DNA from 3 places in the Variovorax sp. 05T418 genome. Region 3 is predicted to be linked to each of the others. Evidence: predicted binding sites of a transcription regulator. Region 3 holds the regulator's gene; each other region holds the start of a gene.
The links. The regulator sigma-54, encoded in region 3, starts transcription at its own class of promoters, with help from an activator protein. The targets are predictions, from matches to a motif close to TGGCANGNAANCTGCTTT.
Positions count from the first base shown of each region.

Region 1: the regulator sigma-54 is predicted to act here: its motif matches at 2,926-2,943, upstream of AC1DMS_RS26035 (isopenicillin N synthase family dioxygenase).
Region 2: the regulator sigma-54 is predicted to act here: its motif matches at 2,700-2,717, upstream of adh (aldehyde dehydrogenase).

Region 1 is NZ_JBFTLJ010000016.1:79,834-85,298, reverse strand. It holds gene AC1DMS_RS26045 (BMP family ABC transporter substrate-binding protein) at 1-1,082, opposite strand, end outside; gene AC1DMS_RS26040 (VOC family protein) at 1,150-1,536, opposite strand; gene AC1DMS_RS26035 (isopenicillin N synthase family dioxygenase) at 1,889-2,893, opposite strand; gene rutR (HTH-type transcriptional regulator RutR) at 3,096-3,854, shown strand; gene rutF (NADH-dependent FMN reductase RutF) at 4,015-4,557, opposite strand; gene AC1DMS_RS26020 (malonic semialdehyde reductase) at 4,589-5,188, opposite strand; gene rutD (pyrimidine utilization protein D) at 5,185-5,465, opposite strand, start outside.
Region 2 is NZ_JBFTLJ010000001.1:133,798-139,262, forward strand. It holds gene AC1DMS_RS00710 (MFS transporter) at 1-714, opposite strand, end outside; gene AC1DMS_RS00715 (sensor domain-containing diguanylate cyclase) at 904-2,409, opposite strand; gene adh (aldehyde dehydrogenase) at 2,793-4,313, shown strand; gene AC1DMS_RS00725 (hypothetical protein) at 4,444-4,884, shown strand; gene AC1DMS_RS00730 (hypothetical protein) at 5,002-5,352, shown strand; gene AC1DMS_RS00735 (TolC family protein) at 5,349-5,465, shown strand, end outside.
Region 3 is NZ_JBFTLJ010000011.1:80,732-86,196, reverse strand. It holds gene AC1DMS_RS21695 (LysE family translocator) at 1-278, shown strand, start outside; gene AC1DMS_RS21690 (phospholipase D family protein) at 289-1,893, opposite strand; gene AC1DMS_RS21685 (RNA polymerase factor sigma-54) at 1,904-3,496, opposite strand; gene lptB (LPS export ABC transporter ATP-binding protein) at 3,514-4,308, opposite strand; gene lptA (lipopolysaccharide transport periplasmic protein LptA) at 4,305-5,024, opposite strand; gene AC1DMS_RS21670 (thiol:disulfide interchange protein DsbA/DsbL) at 5,218-5,465, opposite strand, start outside.

The DNA of each region.
Region 1 (5,465 bases), on a different contig from region 3:
TCCATCTTCCAGAGGTCGGCATCCGACAGCACCGCGCCCTTGGCCACGCGCTCCTTGCCGTCGCGGTCGGCGAGCGGGCCGGCGTAGACCTGCTTGCCCTTCATGATGGCGTCGCGCTCGGCCGTGATCTGCGACGCCTTGTCCTTGGGCACCGCGGGGCCGAAGCCCGCGATGTCGGTGCCGCCGTCCTTCATCTCGATGAAGGCGCCGTACTGGCCGGGCTTCCAGTTGCCGGCCATGATCTTCTTGAGCTCGGGCGACAAGAAGCGGTCCCACACCCACACCGACGAGCACAGCGTGGCCTTGGGCGCGAACTGGCGCAGGTCGCGGTGGTGGCCGGTGCCATACACGCCGCGCTCCTGCGCCACGATCTGCGGCGTGGGCGAATCGACGTGCTGGCCGATCACGTCGGCGCCCTGGTCGATCAGCGCGGCCGCGGCGGCGCGTTCCTTCACCGGGTCATTCCAGGCGCCGGTGTAGATCACGTTGACCGTGGCGTTGGGGTTCATCTTCTGCGCACCGAGCGCGAAGGCGTTGATGGTCCAGTTCACCACGCCGAAGGGGTTGGCCGCGACGAAGCCGAGCTTGCCGGTCTTGGAGGCCGCGCCCGCGGCCATGCCGCACAGGTACTGGCTCTCGTAGGTGCGGCCGTAGAACGATTCGAGGTTGCTGCCGTTGGTGGTGCCCGAGCCGTTGAGAAAAGCCACGCCGGGGTACTTGGCGGCCAGGTCCTTGAAGCTGTCGGAATAGCCGAAGGCGGTGCCGATCACGATGTTGGCGCCGCGCTGGATGAACTTCTCGGCCGCGGGCTTGATGGCCGATGCGTCTTCGGGCACGTTCTCGACGAACTGGATCTTCTGGCCGATCTCCTTCTCGATCTTCACGCGCGCCTCGTCGAAGGCCTGCGTCCAGCCGCCGTCGTTCTTCGGGCCGAAGTAGAGCATCGCGATTTTCGGCTTGTCCTTGAGCGTGAAGCCGTCTGCTGCTACGGCAGGCAGCGTGAACAATGCGCCGCCGGCCGCGAGCGCCGATGCAAGGCCGAAGGCGAAGCCGTGGGTGGGAGTGCGCAGCAGCATCAGCATGGAGCAACCTTTCGTGGGGAGCATGTCAAAGAACGGGGAGAAAGAAGAAGAGGGCGTGCCGCGTGCGTCACATCATGAAGTTGATGCGGAACACATTGCCCTCGGGGTCGAGCAGCACCGACTGGTACCAGTTGTAGTAGGTGACGTACGGTGGCTTCACCAGCGTGGCGCCGGCCTCGAGTGCAATGGGCACCATGCGGTCGACGTCGTCCTTGCTGTCGACGTCGATGTTCAGCAGAAACTTCACGCCGCGCGTGTCGGAAAATTCGGCCAGGTGCAGCAGCTCGTAGGCATCGAGCGCGTTGAAGCCGAGGCTCGACTTGCCGGTGTCGAGCCCGCGGAAGATCGGCGAGCGAATGGCCTCGATCTCCGGGAAGCCGAACACGCGCTGATAGAAGCCGCTGAGCGCGGCCACGTCTTTGGCGAAGACGTTGACGTAGGAGAGGTGGGGCATGTCAGTTTTTCTTGGCGCTGTTGTTCTTGTTCGGGGCGCTCTTGTTCGGGGCGCTCTTGTTCAGGGCGCTTTTCAGGGCGCGTGCACAGGCCACCGGGTACTCCCCTCCGCGAATGTCCCCCGGCCTTCGGCCTCCTCCTTGATTTCGCTGCGGGGAGCACCCGATGTCCTGTGCACGATGGGCGCGGCTCCTGTGCTGGCCGATCAACGACCGCTGTGCATAACGATCACGTCGATGGGGTGCCTTGCGCAGCGAAATCAAGGGGGAGGCCGCAGGCCGGAGGACATTCGCGGAGCAAGGTACCCCGTCGGCGGGAGCGCGCCCCGAACAACAACGATCGCGGGGTTTCATTTAGACCGCGACCTTGGTCCCCCCAAAGGTCGTCTGCTTGACGAACTTGGAGGTCAGGTGGTCGCCCGAAGAAATCGGTGCGTACTTCGGCTGCTCGCCCGGTGCCAGGCAACTCGGCAGGCACTCGACCATCGCGTCGTAGTTGGGCTGGTGAAAGAACACCAGCGACTGGCGGCGGTTGGTGCTGGCCATCTCGAACGGCGGATTGACCACGCGGTGCAGCGTCGACACCCACTGGTCGTTGGTCCACTGCATCATCAGGTCGGCAATGTTGACCACCAGGCCGCCTTCCACCTGCGGCACGTCGACCCACTGGCCCGCCTTGTTGAACACCTGCAGGCCCTTGTCGTCGGGCAGCACGATCGTGAGGCTGCCGTAGTCGCTGTGCGCGCCTGCGCGCAGCTGGCCCGGCAGCGGCGCTTCGCGCTGCGGCGGATAGCTCAGCACGCGGAACATGCTGATGTGCCGGTCGATCTTGTCGTCGAAGAACGGCTCGGGCAGCGCAAGGCCGAGCGCGAAGATGCGCATCATCGAGCGCGAGAGATCGCTCATGGCCTCGAAGTAGCTTTCATAAGCCTCCCGGAAACCGTCGATCGGCGGCCAGCTGTTGGGCTCGAAGTGCGGGCCGGCGGCGGGGCCGCGGTGGTAGTCGTCATCGGGCACGTTGGAGGGGCCGATGGAAAACGATTCCTTCAGGTCGCCGGGCGCGGCCTCTTCCAGGCTGTACGAAAGCCCCTCTTCGCCCACCGCGCTGTAGCCGCGCACCGCGTCCTCGCGCGGCCGGTCGACATTGCGCTTCTCGGCCAGCGGCATGTCGAAAAAGCGGCGCGAGAGTTGCGACACGCGCGCAATCAGCTCGGCCGGAATGCCATGGTTGGTGATGACCAGAAAGCCGATGCTGCGGCAGGCCTCGTCCACCTTGGCCGCAACCTGCGCCTTGCCTTCGGCCGTGCCGGCGAAGTAGGGCGCGAGATCGATGATGGGTACGGACAGCAGCGTTGTCATGTGTCGGTCCTCGTGCTTGGCATGCCTTTCGCCATGCAACGTCTGTGCCAGTTGGACCAAATGGACAAAACGCGTTGGCCGCGTCAGCATGGTGCGTGCCGGCGGCGCGCGAAGGCCGCGCTGGCGCAACGCGATGCATCGCGGCCTTACAGTGGTGCGCGTTGAAAGAAGAACCAGCAAGCAATCGATGAAGCGAGGGAAGATGCCGAAGACCAAGGCGCTGGCCGCAGCCAGCAGCACGAAGAAGATCCCGGCCAAAAAAAGCCCGGTGAAGATCCCGGTGACCCTTCCGGTGAAGGGCCCGGCGCGCAAGCGCGCGAAGCCCGCCGTGCGCAGCGCATCCGCGGTGAGCCGCAGGCTGCGCCAGATCGAGGACAAGCGCAGCGCCATCCTCGGCGCCGCGCTTGGGTTGTTCTCGCGCTTTGGCCTGCATGGCACGTCCATCGACCAAGTGGCGGCGCGCGCCGATGTGTCCAAGAGCAACCTGCTCTACTACTTCGCGAACAAGGAGGAGCTGTACGTCAACGTGCTGCGCGACCTGCTCGCGCTGTGGCTCGAACCGCTGCGCGGCTTCAGCGCCGAGCAGGACCCGGCCGAAGCCATCGGTGGCTACATCCGCCGCAAGCTCGTGGTCTCGCGCGACCGGCCCGATGCATCGCGCCTGTTCTGCCTCGAGATGATCCAGGGCGCGCCGCTCCTGCGCGACGAGCTCGACCGCGAGCTGCGCACGCTGGTGGAGCGCAAGTCGGAGGTCATCCGTTCATGGATTGCCGCCGGCAAGCTCGCAGCGGTCGATCCGCATCACCTGATCTTCACGCTCTGGGCCGTCACGCAGCACTATGCGGATTTCGGCGTGCAGGTGCAGGCGCTGACGGGGCATACGCTGGAGGATCCGGCGTTCTTCGAGCAGACGGTGGAGAACGTGCAGCGGATCGTGCTGCAGGGCATTGCACCGCGCTAACGAGCTTCTCTCTCTTGCTCCCTCTCCCTCCGGGAGAGGGCTGGGGTGAGGGCCGGCGGCGTTGGAAGATGCGCTGCGGTTGGAAAGGCCGCTGCCCTCACCCTGACCCTCTCCCGGAGGGAGAGGGGAGAAGACAAGGGAGAGGGGAAAGGAAAGAAAGTCAGTGCGGCGGCGCTGCAATCTCGTGATACCGCCGATCGAAATAAATCAAGCTCTGCGCCGCCCCCCCAATCGCAATCGCCAACGCCTCGCAAAACAGCACGTCATGCGTCCCCGCACTCGTGGCCTGCACCACGCGGCAGTCGAACGAGGCCGCGGCATCTTCGAGCACCGGCGAGCCCGTGGCCTTGCGGCTCCATCGGCCTGCGGCAAAGCGCTCGTCCATCGGCGTCTTGCCGCCGAACAGGCCCGAGAGCGCCTGGTGCCCCGCGGCCAGCACGTTCACGCACAGCACGCCGTTGGCCGTGAACGCGGGGTACACCGAGGCCGAGCGGTTCAGGCACACCAGCAGCATCGGCGGCTCGTCGGTCACGCTGCACACGGCCGAGGCGGTGAACCCGGCGCGGCCTGCGGGCCCGTCGGTGGTGATGATGTTGACCGCCGCACCCAGCCGCGCCATGGCGTTGCGGTAGTCGGCCTTGGGCAGCACAGGCGGCGCACCGCTCGGCATGACGTGGTTGGAGGCCATTGCGTTGGGCAGCATGAGAAAAAAGTCTCCGTTGTGAAGACGGGCTTCAGGCGAGGACGCAGGCTTCGTCGAAGCCGAGCCGCGGCAGGCGCCCGAACACCTTGGCCGAATCGCCATGGCCGAGGTTGATCAGGAAGTTGGCGCTCCAGTCGGTGCCCTCGAAGAACGCGGCATCGACCTTCGCCTTGTCGAAGCCCGACATCGGCCCGGCGTCGAGCCCCACCGCGCGCGCGGCCAGCAGCAGGTAGGCCGCCTGCAGGCTGGCGTTGCGAAAGGCGGTTTCATGCGCGGCCTCGGGGCTGCCGGTGAACCAGCTGCGCGCATCGGCATGCGGAAACAGCGTGGGCAGCTTGTCGTAGAACTTGCGGTCCCACGCGGCAATCACGGTGACGGGCGCAGCCATGGTCTTGTTGAGGTTGCCCTTCGAAAGCGCCGGCGCGAGGCGCTGCTTGCCTTCGGGCGTGCGAACGAACACGAAGCGCGCGGGCGAGCAGTTGGCCGAGGTCGGTCCCATGCAGGCCAGCGCGTAGACCTGGCGGATCTGCGCATCGGTCACGGGCTCGGCGGTCCAGCCGTTGTGGCTGCGCGCCTCGGTAAAAAGAAGGGCCAGTGCGGCGTCGTCGAGGGCGGGTTTCATCATGGTCATGCGGGAACGCCGGGTGCGCTGACCCGGGCGAGAAAGTCGAGCAGGCTGCGGTTGAAGGCGGCGGCCTCGGTCACGCTGTGCGCGTGGCCGCCGTGCGGCAGGAAGTGGAGCGTCACGTCCTTCAGGCCATCGGCCAGGCGCTGTGAGCAGGTCCACGGCACCAGCGCATCGTCCATGGCGGCGGCCACCAGCGTGGGCGCGGTGATGGCGCCCAGGCGTGCATCGACGTCGAAGGCGCGCAGCGCACCGATGCGCGCGCGCATGTTGGCTTCTCCGG
Region 2 (5,465 bases), on a different contig from region 3:
GCGCTCGCCGGCCGGCGGCAGCGGCGGGAGTTCGGCCAGTTCGGGGCGCTTCATCTGGCGCAGCAGCGCGTTGAGCTTGCGCAGCGCGCCGGCGGGGCGCCTGGAGACGAGGAAGTCGACCGATTCGGGAAGGCGCCACAGCACCAGCGGAATCATCAGCGCCGTGGCCAGGCCGCCGAAGACGAAGACCGAACGCCAGCCGTAGTGCTCCAGCAGCACCGCGGCAATGCTGCCGCCGATGGTCGCGCCGATCGGATAGCCGGTCGCCTGCAGGGCCACCGCGGTGCTGCGCCATTTGTTCGAGGCGTATTCGGAGGTGATGACGCCCACGCTGGCCAGCATGCCGCCGATGCCCAGGCCGGTGAGCGCGCGCAGCGCCGCCAGCTGCGTGCTGCTCTGGGACAGCGCCGACAGCCCCATGCCGAGCGCGATCACCACCAGGCACAGCAGGATGACGGTTTGCCGTCCGAAGCGATCGGCCAGCGGCGCGAGGAACAGCGAGCCGGCAGCCATGCCGAACAGGCCGGCACTGAACAGCACGCCGAGCTGCGCGCCGCTGAGCTTCCACTCGGCCGACACGCTGGCCGCGGTGAAGGCCATGACCAGCACGTCGAAGCCGTCGAGCATGATCAGCGTGATGCAGATCGTGATCGCGCTCCACTGGAAGCGGCTCATGGGGCCTTCATCGAAGGTCTTGCGTAGATCGTGGGTCAAATTTTGTCTCCTTGTGCAGGGCAGCCAAGTACATTGCCGGCGCTCCTGGATTCAGTACACTGAACGACAATCAGTGTACTGAACCATCGCGGGTGGAATCAAGGGGCCAAGTACTGGGGTTTACCCTGCGTAGAGCCGCGGAAGGCTTCTTCGAAGCCGAGGGAAGGCGGGCTGAGGCTCAGACCCGCGTCACGCCGCCAGCGGCTGTCCGGTCGAGGCGCACACGCGGTTGCGTCCGCCCGACTTGGCGGCGTACAGCGCCTTGTCCGCGGACCGGATCAGTTCCTTGGGCTGGCCGCCGATGCCGGCCTGGGGACTGAGCGCATCCACGCCGGCGCTCAGCGTCACGAATCCGTCGGCGGTGCCCGCATGTTCGATCTTCAGCTCGCGCACGGCGCTGCGGATGCGTTCGGCCAGCATCACGGCGCCCGCGACGTCGGTGTTCGGCAGCAGCACCGCCAGCTCTTCTCCGCCATAGCGCGCCGCAAGATCTCCCGGGCGCCGCGACGCGACGCGCGCGATGGTGCGGCCGATGGTCTGCAGGCACTCGTCGCCCGCCGCATGGCCGTAGATGTCGTTGTATTGCTTGAAGCAATCCACATCCATCATGATCAGCGCCAGCGTGCTCGCGTTGCGCGCGGCGCGGCTGTATTCGCTGTCCAGCGCCACGTCGAACTGCCTGCGGTTCGCGAGCCCGGTCAGGCCGTCTTCCATGGCCAGGGTGTTGAGGGTCTTGTTGAGCGTTTCGAGCGCATCGCGCGCCTGCCGCAGCTCGGCCTCGGTGCGGGTCTGGAGCTGGAACTGCCGCACCAGGCGCCATCCGATGAAGCCGACGATCAGGCTCAGCAGAACGACGCCGCCCGAATGCCACAGCGTGTCGCGCCACCAGTTGGCCAGGATCTCGTCCTTGGACAGCGCCGCGGAAACGAACAGCGGGTAGTTGTCCAGGCGCCGGAAGCTGTTCAACCGTGTCACGCCGTCCTGCGCCGACTTGATGTAGGCCGTGCCGACCGGCCCATGCGCGGCGTAGGAGCGAAAGAGCTGGGTCTCCAGCATGTTCCGTCCCACCATGTCGGGGCTGTAGGGCCGCCGGGTCATCATGGTTCCGTTCTCGAGCACCAGCGCCACGGCGCCGGCCTGGCCGATGTCCAGGCTGTCGTAGAACCTGGAGAAGAAGTCGACGTGGATCGTCGCGAGCGCCACGCCGGCAAAGCTGCCGTCCGCATGGTTGATGCGCCGCGAAACCGGCACCAGCAGCCGGCCGCTGGTACGGCTTTGAACCGGAATGCCGATGTGCGGTCCGCGCTCTGCGTGCGTGCGGTGGAAGGCGAAGTACTCGCGGTCCGCGTTGTTCAGGTTCTCCGGCCGCGTGGGGCGGGAGTTCGCAATCCAGTTGCCGTCCTGGTCGTAGATGTGCAGGCCGTCGAGCTGGGGGAGCTCGGCAACGCGCAGGGCCAGCAGCTGGCGAAGCCGCGCCACGTCGGATGGATCGGTGCCGTCGTGCTCCACGCGCTCGACCATGCCGACCAGCACGGTGTCGGCCTTCTTGATCGTGTCGTCGGCCTGCTGCGCCATGGCGCGCGAGAGGTTCGACGTGGCCACGTTCATCTGCTGGAGCTGGTCGGTGCGCGCCTCCCAGCTGTTCCAGAAGTCGATCGCCAGCAGGCTGAGGCAGACGACGGCCACGAAAGCCATGGTCCGGGCGGTGATGGAGGGTCCGCGAATCACTACGCGCTTTCGGGGCAAGGAAGCATGGCGGCGGAAGGAAGGATGGGGTGGCTCGCCGAAGGCGAACGCGGCCCCAATGTATCCGAATGCGACGCCCAGCGCGCATCCGGCAGCCGCTTGATCTTGTGTGCCAGCGGCGGGTGTCTTGTCCCGTTTCGTGACAGCTGCTCACCGCGACACGCAGCGCTGTTGCAGCCTGGCGCAGGAAATCGGGCCGATGCATGTGCCAGATCGGGCGGATGGCCTCCAGGACCGCGTGGCATGGCCCGTGCAATGCAGCACCCGGGACCGCGCGGCATCCGGCTTGCGCGGCCGCCTTCCACCCCTTTACCCGACGGAGACAAGAGACCATGCAATACGCGAGCCCCAACACCCCCGGTGCCAAGATCGACTTCAAGCCGGCCTACGACAACTTCATCAACGGCAAGTTCGTGCCGCCCGTGAAGGGCCAGTACTTCGACGTGATCACGCCGATCACCGGCAAGCCCTACACGCGCGCCGCCCGCTCGGGCGCGGAGGACATCGAGCTCGCGCTCGACGCCGCCCACGCGGCCGCGGGCCAATGGGGACGCACCTCGCCGGCCGAGCGCGCCAACCTGCTGCTGAAGATTGCCGACCGCCTGGAGCAGAACCTCGAGCTGCTCGCCTATGCGGAAACCGTGGACAACGGCAAGCCGATCCGCGAGACGCTCAACGCCGACATTCCGCTGACCATCGACCACTTCCGCTACTTTGCCGGGTGCCTGCGCGCACAGGAAGGCGCGCTGAGCGAGATCGACGAGAACACCATCGCCTATCACTTCCATGAGCCGCTGGGCGTGGTGGGGCTGATCATTCCGTGGAACTTCCCGATCCTGATGGCCGCGTGGAAGCTCGCGCCCGCCATTGCCGCGGGCAACTGCGTGGTGCTCAAGCCCGCCGAATCCACGCCCGTGAGCATCATGGTGATGGCCGAGCTGCTGGCCGACCTGCTGCCGCCCGGCGTGCTCAACATCGTGAACGGCTACGGCCGCGAAGCCGGCATGGCGCTGGCGGGCAGCAAGCGCATCGCGAAGATCGCCTTCACGGGCTCCACCGCCACCGGCCGCGTCATCGCGCAGGCCGCGGCCGGCAACCTGATCCCGGCCACGCTGGAGCTCGGCGGCAAGAGCCCCAACATCTTCTTCGAGGACATCGCCGACGCGGACGACGACTTCTTCGACAAGGCCATCGAAGGCCTGGTGCTGTTCGCCTTCAACCAGGGCGAGGTCTGCACCTGCCCGTCGCGCGCGCTGATCCAGGAATCGATCTACGACAAGTTCATGGCGCGTGCGCTCGAGCGCATCAAGGCCATCAAGCAGGGCCATCCGCTGGACACCGACACCATGATGGGCGCGCAGGCCTCGGCCATCCAGATGGACAAGATCATGAGCTATCTCGCGCTCGGCAAGGAAGAGGGCGCGCAGTGCCTGACCGGCGGCGGCCGCGCGCAGCTCGGCGGCGAGCTGGCCGGCGGCTACTACATCGAGCCCACGCTGTTCAAGGGCCACAACAAGATGCGCATCTTCCAGGAGGAGATCTTCGGCCCCGTGCTCGCCATTGCCACCTTCAAGACCGAGGCCGAGGCGCTGGAGATTGCCAACGACACGCCCTACGGCCTGGGCGCCGGCGTGTGGACGCGCAACGGCAGCACCGCCTACCGCATGGGCCGCGCCATCCAGGCCGGCCGCGTGTGGACCAACTGCTACCACGCCTACCCCGCGCACGCCACCTTCGGCGGCTACAAGGAATCGGGCATCGGCCGCGAGACGCACAAGATGATGCTCGACCACTACCAGCAGACCAAGAACCTGCTCGTGAGCTATTCGCCGAAGAAGCTCGGCTTCTTCTGACGGCACGGCGGCGCCCGAAGATGACGGCGCTGTAATCCGGCCGACGGGAAACCGTCGGCCTGGATGGCTAGAGTGGCATGCATGCCCGTCGAATACGGACAGGCATTGCTGCTCTATCTACAATCCTCGCATGCACCGGGTTCGCCTCTTCGTCCTTTGGATCGTGATGTTTGCCGTGCCCTTCCAGGCGTACGCGGCTGCCGCCATGGTCTTTTGCGGACCGGGCCATGAGGGTGCTGCCCTGGCTGCTGCGGCAGCCGCCGCGCCGGCCGCTGCGCATCGGCATGCGCAGCAGGCGCACGGCGATGGGCATGCAGGCCATCAGCACCACGAAGCTGCCGCGCAGGACGCCGGGACATCTTCCGGCGACCAAAGCGCCCACGCCGACACCCACGCGTCGCCCGATGGCATGCACAAGTGCGGCACCTGCGGCGCCTGCCACGCCACCGCGCTCACCAGCACGCTGGAACTGATCGTGTTCCAGGGCCTTCCCCGCGCCGACCTCGCCGAGCCCGCCAGCACGGTGGCCACGGTCGCGCCGCGCCTTCTCGACAAACCTCCTCGCGCCTGAAGCGTTCGTGCGCCTGCGCGCGCCCGGTCACGGGCCGCAGCAGCGCGCATGCATCGCCTGCGTCACACCCCTTCGGGCGGCAGTGACGCGTTCCGTTCATGAACACGCGAGGATTCCATGTTCCATTCATTGCCGGCCCGTTGGCTGGCTGTTCTTCCGGCCATGGCAGCGGCGCTCGCTGCCGCGGCCCAGCCGGCACCGGCCTCCGCGCCGCGCGCTGAAGAGGCAGCCACCCGTGCGCCCACCACGCTGAGCTACAAGTCCGCGCTCGAGGGCTATCGGCCCTTCACCGACGACAAGCCCATTCCCTGGAAGGAGGCCAACGAGACCGTCCGCCAGCGCGGCGGCTGGAAGGCCTATGCCGAAGAGGCGGCGGGTGGGGCAGGTGGCGGCGCCTCCGAGGCACCCGCCGCGCACCAGGGGCACGCGATGCCCATGCCTCCCGCCAGCAAGGAGAAGAAGCCATGAAGCGCGCCTTGCGCCTCACGGCCGCGGCCGCTGCTGCGGCCCTCTTGCTGGCCGGCTGCGCCTCGGTCGGCATCGACGACGCGCTGCAGGACACCAACACCCAGGCCCAGCAG
Region 3 (5,465 bases):
TGGGCACGCAGGTCAGCAACCCGAAGACGGCGGTGGTCTACGCCAGCATCTTCGCGGCCTTCCTGCCGCGCGAGGTGCCGCTGGCGCTGGCGCTTGCGGTGCCGGCGGTGATCTTCTGCATCGAGACCGGCTGGTATGCGGTCGTCGCGCTGGCGCTGTCGTCGGCGGCGCCGCGCTCGGCCTATCTGCGCTACAAGGCCTGGATCGACCGCGCGGCCGGCGGCGTGATGGTGCTGCTGGGCCTCAAGCTGCTGTCGGGCGTGCGCAGCAGCAGCTGAGCCGCGCGGACTACAGCAGGCTCTCGGGCGTCAGCGGCGCCAGCATCTCGAGCATGGTGCGGCCCCAGAAATCGGAGTCGGGCTCCTCGTTCAGCACGGTGGTCCGGCCGGCCTCCTCCTCGCTGATCCACTCGATGCGCGCATTGCCGCTGTCCTTCGCAAAGCGCAGCCGGTAGGCGCCCTGCTGCTTCAGCACCTCGATGAGCTTGAGCGTCTGCTGCGCCATCTCGGGGCTGCGGATGAACAGGCCGATCTCGGTGTTGTGCGTTTCGGAGCGCGGGTCGAAGTTCATCGAGCCAACGAAAAGAACCTGCCGGTCGATCACCGCCGACTTGGCATGCAGCCGCCCCACCGAAGTGCCGAACAGGCCGAGGCGCACGCTGCGACGCGTGCGCGTGGTGCTCAGTTCGTACAGCTCGGCGCCGAGCTCGAGCATCTCGGGCCGGTAGCGGCGGTAGGCGGTGTGGACCAGCGGCTCGTCGGTGGCGGCGAAGGAATTGGTGACGATGCTGATCTTCACGTTGCGCCGGCGGATCTCGCGCATCACTTCGAGCCCCGCCTTGCCCGGGATCAGGTAGGGCGAGACGATGGTCACCTCGGAGCGCGCGCGGCGCATCTGCTCGACCACGTTGTAGCGCACGCTGTCGACGTCGAGCAGCGGCACGCCGCCGTACGAGGCGGTCTTGCCGATCACGCGCTCGGGCGAATCGGCATACGCCTCGGCCAGCGTCCAGATCAGGTCGAGCTTGCCGGCATCCAGGTCTTCGGCGATCGGGCTGTAGCCGAGCAGGTCGTTGGGCGCGGGCCGGGGCGGCGGCGGCGTGGTGTCCGGGCCGGTGGCGGTGTCGAAGCGCTTCTGCAGCTCGTCACGTGTCAGTGTGCTGGCCACCACCGACTGGACCGGCCGCACATAGACGCTGTTCCAGTACTGGTCGAACAGCGCGCCCAGGCGCGGAATCAGCGCGCCGGCGACGAAGGTATCGAGATCGAGAAAATTCTCGCCCGCCGTGCGCCTGAAATACTGGTTGCCGATGTTGCGCCCGCCCGCCACCGCCATCGCGCCATCGGCGATGAAGAGCTTGTTGTGCATGCGCCGGTTGACGCGGCTGAAGTCGAACAGCGAGGCGGTGAAGCGCCTGAGCAGGCTGCCGCGCCCGGCCGGAAAGGGATTGAACAGGCGCAGCTCGACATTCGGCGTGGCGGCCAGGCCGAGCAGCAGCTCGTCCTCGCCCGAGGTGTAGAGATCGTCCATCAGGAGCCGCACGCGCACGCCGCGCCGGGCCGCATCGCGCAGCGCGCGCAGCAGGTAGCGGCCGGTCTCGTCGTTCTCGATCTGGTAGTACTGCACGTCGAGCGTGCGCTGGGCGCGCCGCGCGAGCTGGATGCGCGTGTCGAAGGCGAAATCGCCGCCCGGCATCAGGCGAAAGCCGCTCAGGTCGGGGTCGGGCTGCGAGGCCAGCGCGATCTTGCCGAGCGCGGTGTCGGCCGAGGCGGCCATGGCCCGGGTGCCCGGGCGCGGCGCCTCGTCGGGCAGGGTGGCGCAGCCGGCGAACAGCAGCACCGCCGCCATGGCGAAGACCCATTGCCCACAGCGCGACAGCAGGCGACGGGCCATCGGCGGCTTTCTACAGCGCCTTGCGGAGGTTGGCGGGCGCGATGCGCAGGGCCTCGCGGTACTTGGCCACGGTGCGGCGCGCGCACTCGATGCCCTGCTCCTTGAGCATCTCGGAGATCTGGCTGTCGGACAGCGGCTTCTTGATGCTCTCGGAGCTCACGAACTGCTTGATCAGCGCGCGCACCGCGGTGCTCGATGCATTGCCGCCGGTCTCGGTGCCCAGCGCCGAGCCGAAGAAGTACTTGAGCTCGACCGTGCCGAAAGGCGTGGACATGTACTTGGCCGTGGTCACGCGCGAGATGGTCGATTCGTGCAGGCCGAGTTCGTCGGCAATCTCGCGCAGCACCAGGGGTCGCATCGCGAGCTCGCCGTGCACGAAGAAGCTCTTCTGCCGCTCGACGATGGCGTTGCTCACGCGCAGGATGGTGTCGAAGCGCTGCTGGATGTTCTTGATGAACCAGCGCGCCTCCTGCAGCCGCTGCGACAGCGCCTGGCTGCCCTCGCCCTTGTGCGACTTGAGCGCGCCGGCATAGATGTCGTGCACGCGCAGCCGCGGCATCACTTCGGGGTTGAGCATGACGCGGAACTTGGCATTGGTGCCGCGGCCGATCTTGGTGACGATCACGTCGGGAATCACGATGTTGCGCTCGACATCGACAAAACGGCGGCCCGGCTTGGGCTCCAGGCGCGAGATGACCTGCAGCGCCGAGCGCACCAGCTCTTCGTTGGTGCGCGTGAGCGTGGCCAGGCGCTTGAAGTCGCGCCGCGCGAGCAGCTCCATCGGCTGCTTGCAGATCGCGATGGCGGTCTTGCGCACCAGCGCCTGTTCCTCGGTCTCGCTTTCGCTGGCGAGCGCGCGCAGCTGGATGCAAAGGCATTCGCCCAGGTCGCGCGCGCCGACGCCGGCCGGCTCCAGGCTCTGCAGCAGGCCGAGCGCCACCTGGAAGTGGTGCACCAGCTCGTCGAACTGGTCGTTGTCGTCGCCCGCGAGGCCCGAGGCCAGCGCCGGCAGGGAGTCTTCGAGATAGCCGTCGTCGTTGAGCGATTCGATCAGGAAGCGCAGCGCGGCGCTGTCGTTCTCGTTGAGCCGCAGGCTCAGCGCCTGCCGGTGCAGGAAGGACTGCAGCGACTCCTGGCTGCGCGCGAGCTCGGTGGCGTCGGCGCGCTCGTCGTCGCCCAGGTTGTTCTGGCGCGCGGGGGCATCGCTGCCCCATTCGCTGTCGTCGGGCGCCATGTCGACGGTGCCGTCGCCTTCCCAGTCGGGCTCGCGCTCGGTGGCGTCGGCGGCGGGAACCTCGGACTCGGCCGTGGAGGCGGTTTCGCTGGACGTGGCGGTCGCGCTGCTGGCCGGGGCCGAGCTGAATTCGCCCTCGGCGGCTTCACCGGCCTCGTCGCGCGGCACCGGCGTGTCGATGGCGTCGAGCCCGAATTCCTCGCGCGCGGCTTCTTCCGCGGTGCGTTCGAGGAACGGGTTCTCGTCCAGCATCTGCTCCACTTCCTGGCTCAGTTCGAGCGTGGACAGCTGCAGCAGCCGGATCGACTGCTGCAGCTGGGGCGTGAGCGCCAGGTGCTGCGAAACGCGAAGGGACAGCCCTTGCTTCATGGAGACCGACTCCTCCCTTACATCCGGAAGTGCTCGCCGAGGTACACCCTGCGTACTTCGGCGTTGTCGACGATCTCCGAGGGTGTGCCTTGTGCCAGCACATGCCCGTCGCTGATGATGAACGCGTGATCGCAGATGCCCAGCGTTTCACGCACGTTGTGGTCGGTGATGAGCACGCCGATGCCGCGCTCCTTCAGGAAGCTGATGATCCGTTGGATTTCGATCACCGCGATCGGGTCGATGCCGGCAAAGGGCTCGTCCAGCAGGATGAAGCGCGGCTGCGTGGCCAGCGCGCGGGCGATCTCGACCCGGCGCCGCTCGCCGCCCGAGAGCGCGAGCGCGGGCGAATCGCGAAGATGGTCCACCCGCAGGTCGGCCAAAAGGCCCGAGAGGCGCTCCTCGATGCGCTGCTTGGTTAGCGGCGCGGGCTTGCCGCTGGCGTCGGGCTCGCGCTGGAGCTCGAGCACGGCGCGCACGTTTTCCTCGACCGTGAGCTTGCGGAAGATCGAGGCTTCCTGCGGCAGGTAGCTCAGGCCCATGCGCGCGCGCCGGTGGATCGGCATGTGGGCGATGGGCTCGCCGTCGATGGTGATCTCGCCCGCATCGGCCCGCACCAGCCCCACGATCATGTAGAACGAGGTGGTCTTGCCGGCGCCGTTGGGGCCGAGCAGCCCGACGACCTCGCCCTTTTGCACGTCGAGCGAGACATCCCGCACGACCTTGCGGCTGCCGTAGCTCTTCTGCAGGCCGCGCACCACCAGGCGGCTGCCCGGCGTGCCGTCGGCGTTCTGGGTTCCAGCGGCTTCGATCACTTGCGCCTTTCCCCGTCGCCGCCCAGCGTGGTGCTCGAGCGCAGGCCGGCACCGGGTGCCGGCTGGGGCGCGGCCGCCGCTGGCGCGGCCCGTCCGCCGGCGGGCGCCGAGGCTCCGGGCGCCGGCGCGGTGGCGCTCTTGGGCGTGAGGATGGTCCGCACGCGTCCGCCTGGGGGTGCGTTCACGCCCGTGTTGGGCGGCACGGTGGAACCGTTGACCGTGTAGGTGTCGTTGCTCTGGTCGTAGACGATGAGCGCGCCGGTGCTCTCGTCGTTGGGCGTGGCGCCGATCAGCCGGCGCATGACGGCATTGCGGATGAACTTGACGTTGTCGGCGCGGCTGTCGTATTCGATGACCTCGGATTCGCCCTCGATCCACTCGTCGGGCGCATTGCGCTTCTGCTTGTAGTAGGCCCTTTTGCCGGGCGCCGCCGTGACCACGCCGTACTGGTAGCCCTCGGCGTCCTGGCGCACGTCGATGCGCGCGCCGCGGATGATGATCGTGCCCTTGGTGACCAGCACGTTGCCCGTGAACACGCTCGTCTGCTTGAGATCGTCGTAGCGCATTGCATCGGATTCGATGTTCATCGGCTTGCTGCGGTCGGCGGTCTCGGCCAGCGCGCCCGAGGCCAGGCCGGCCAGCAGCAGCGCGCCGGCGGCCAGGCGGCGGATTCGGCGAACGAAGGGGGTGGTGTGGGGATAGGAGGGCAATGTCATAGAGGCACGAAACTTGCTCTGAACCATTGTATGCGGCGGATCAGCACCAGCCACCAACGCCGATGAAAAAGGCCCGCCGAAGCGGGCCGGTGTCCCCATCGGGAGACACCGCGGAACCGGCTTCGCCGGGCCGCAGGTGCCGCCCCTGCAAGGGGTGGGCGCAGCGGACACGAAGTGCCGCGCAGCGTGGGGGCTAGCCCTTTTTCGCTTCGCCGATCAGGTAGTTGGTGACCTGCAGCGCCTTGGTCATGTTGCCGGCCAGCTCGCCGTCCACGTACCAGCGCCCGTTCACGGCCAGCGCCGGCACGCCGGCCACCTTGTAGGCGTCGGTCAGCTGCGCGGCGCGCTTGGCCTTGCTGGCCACGCCGAAGGAGGTGAAGACTTCCTTGAACTTGGCGCCGTCCAGCCCGTTGGCCCCGGCCCAGGCAATGATGTTGGCAT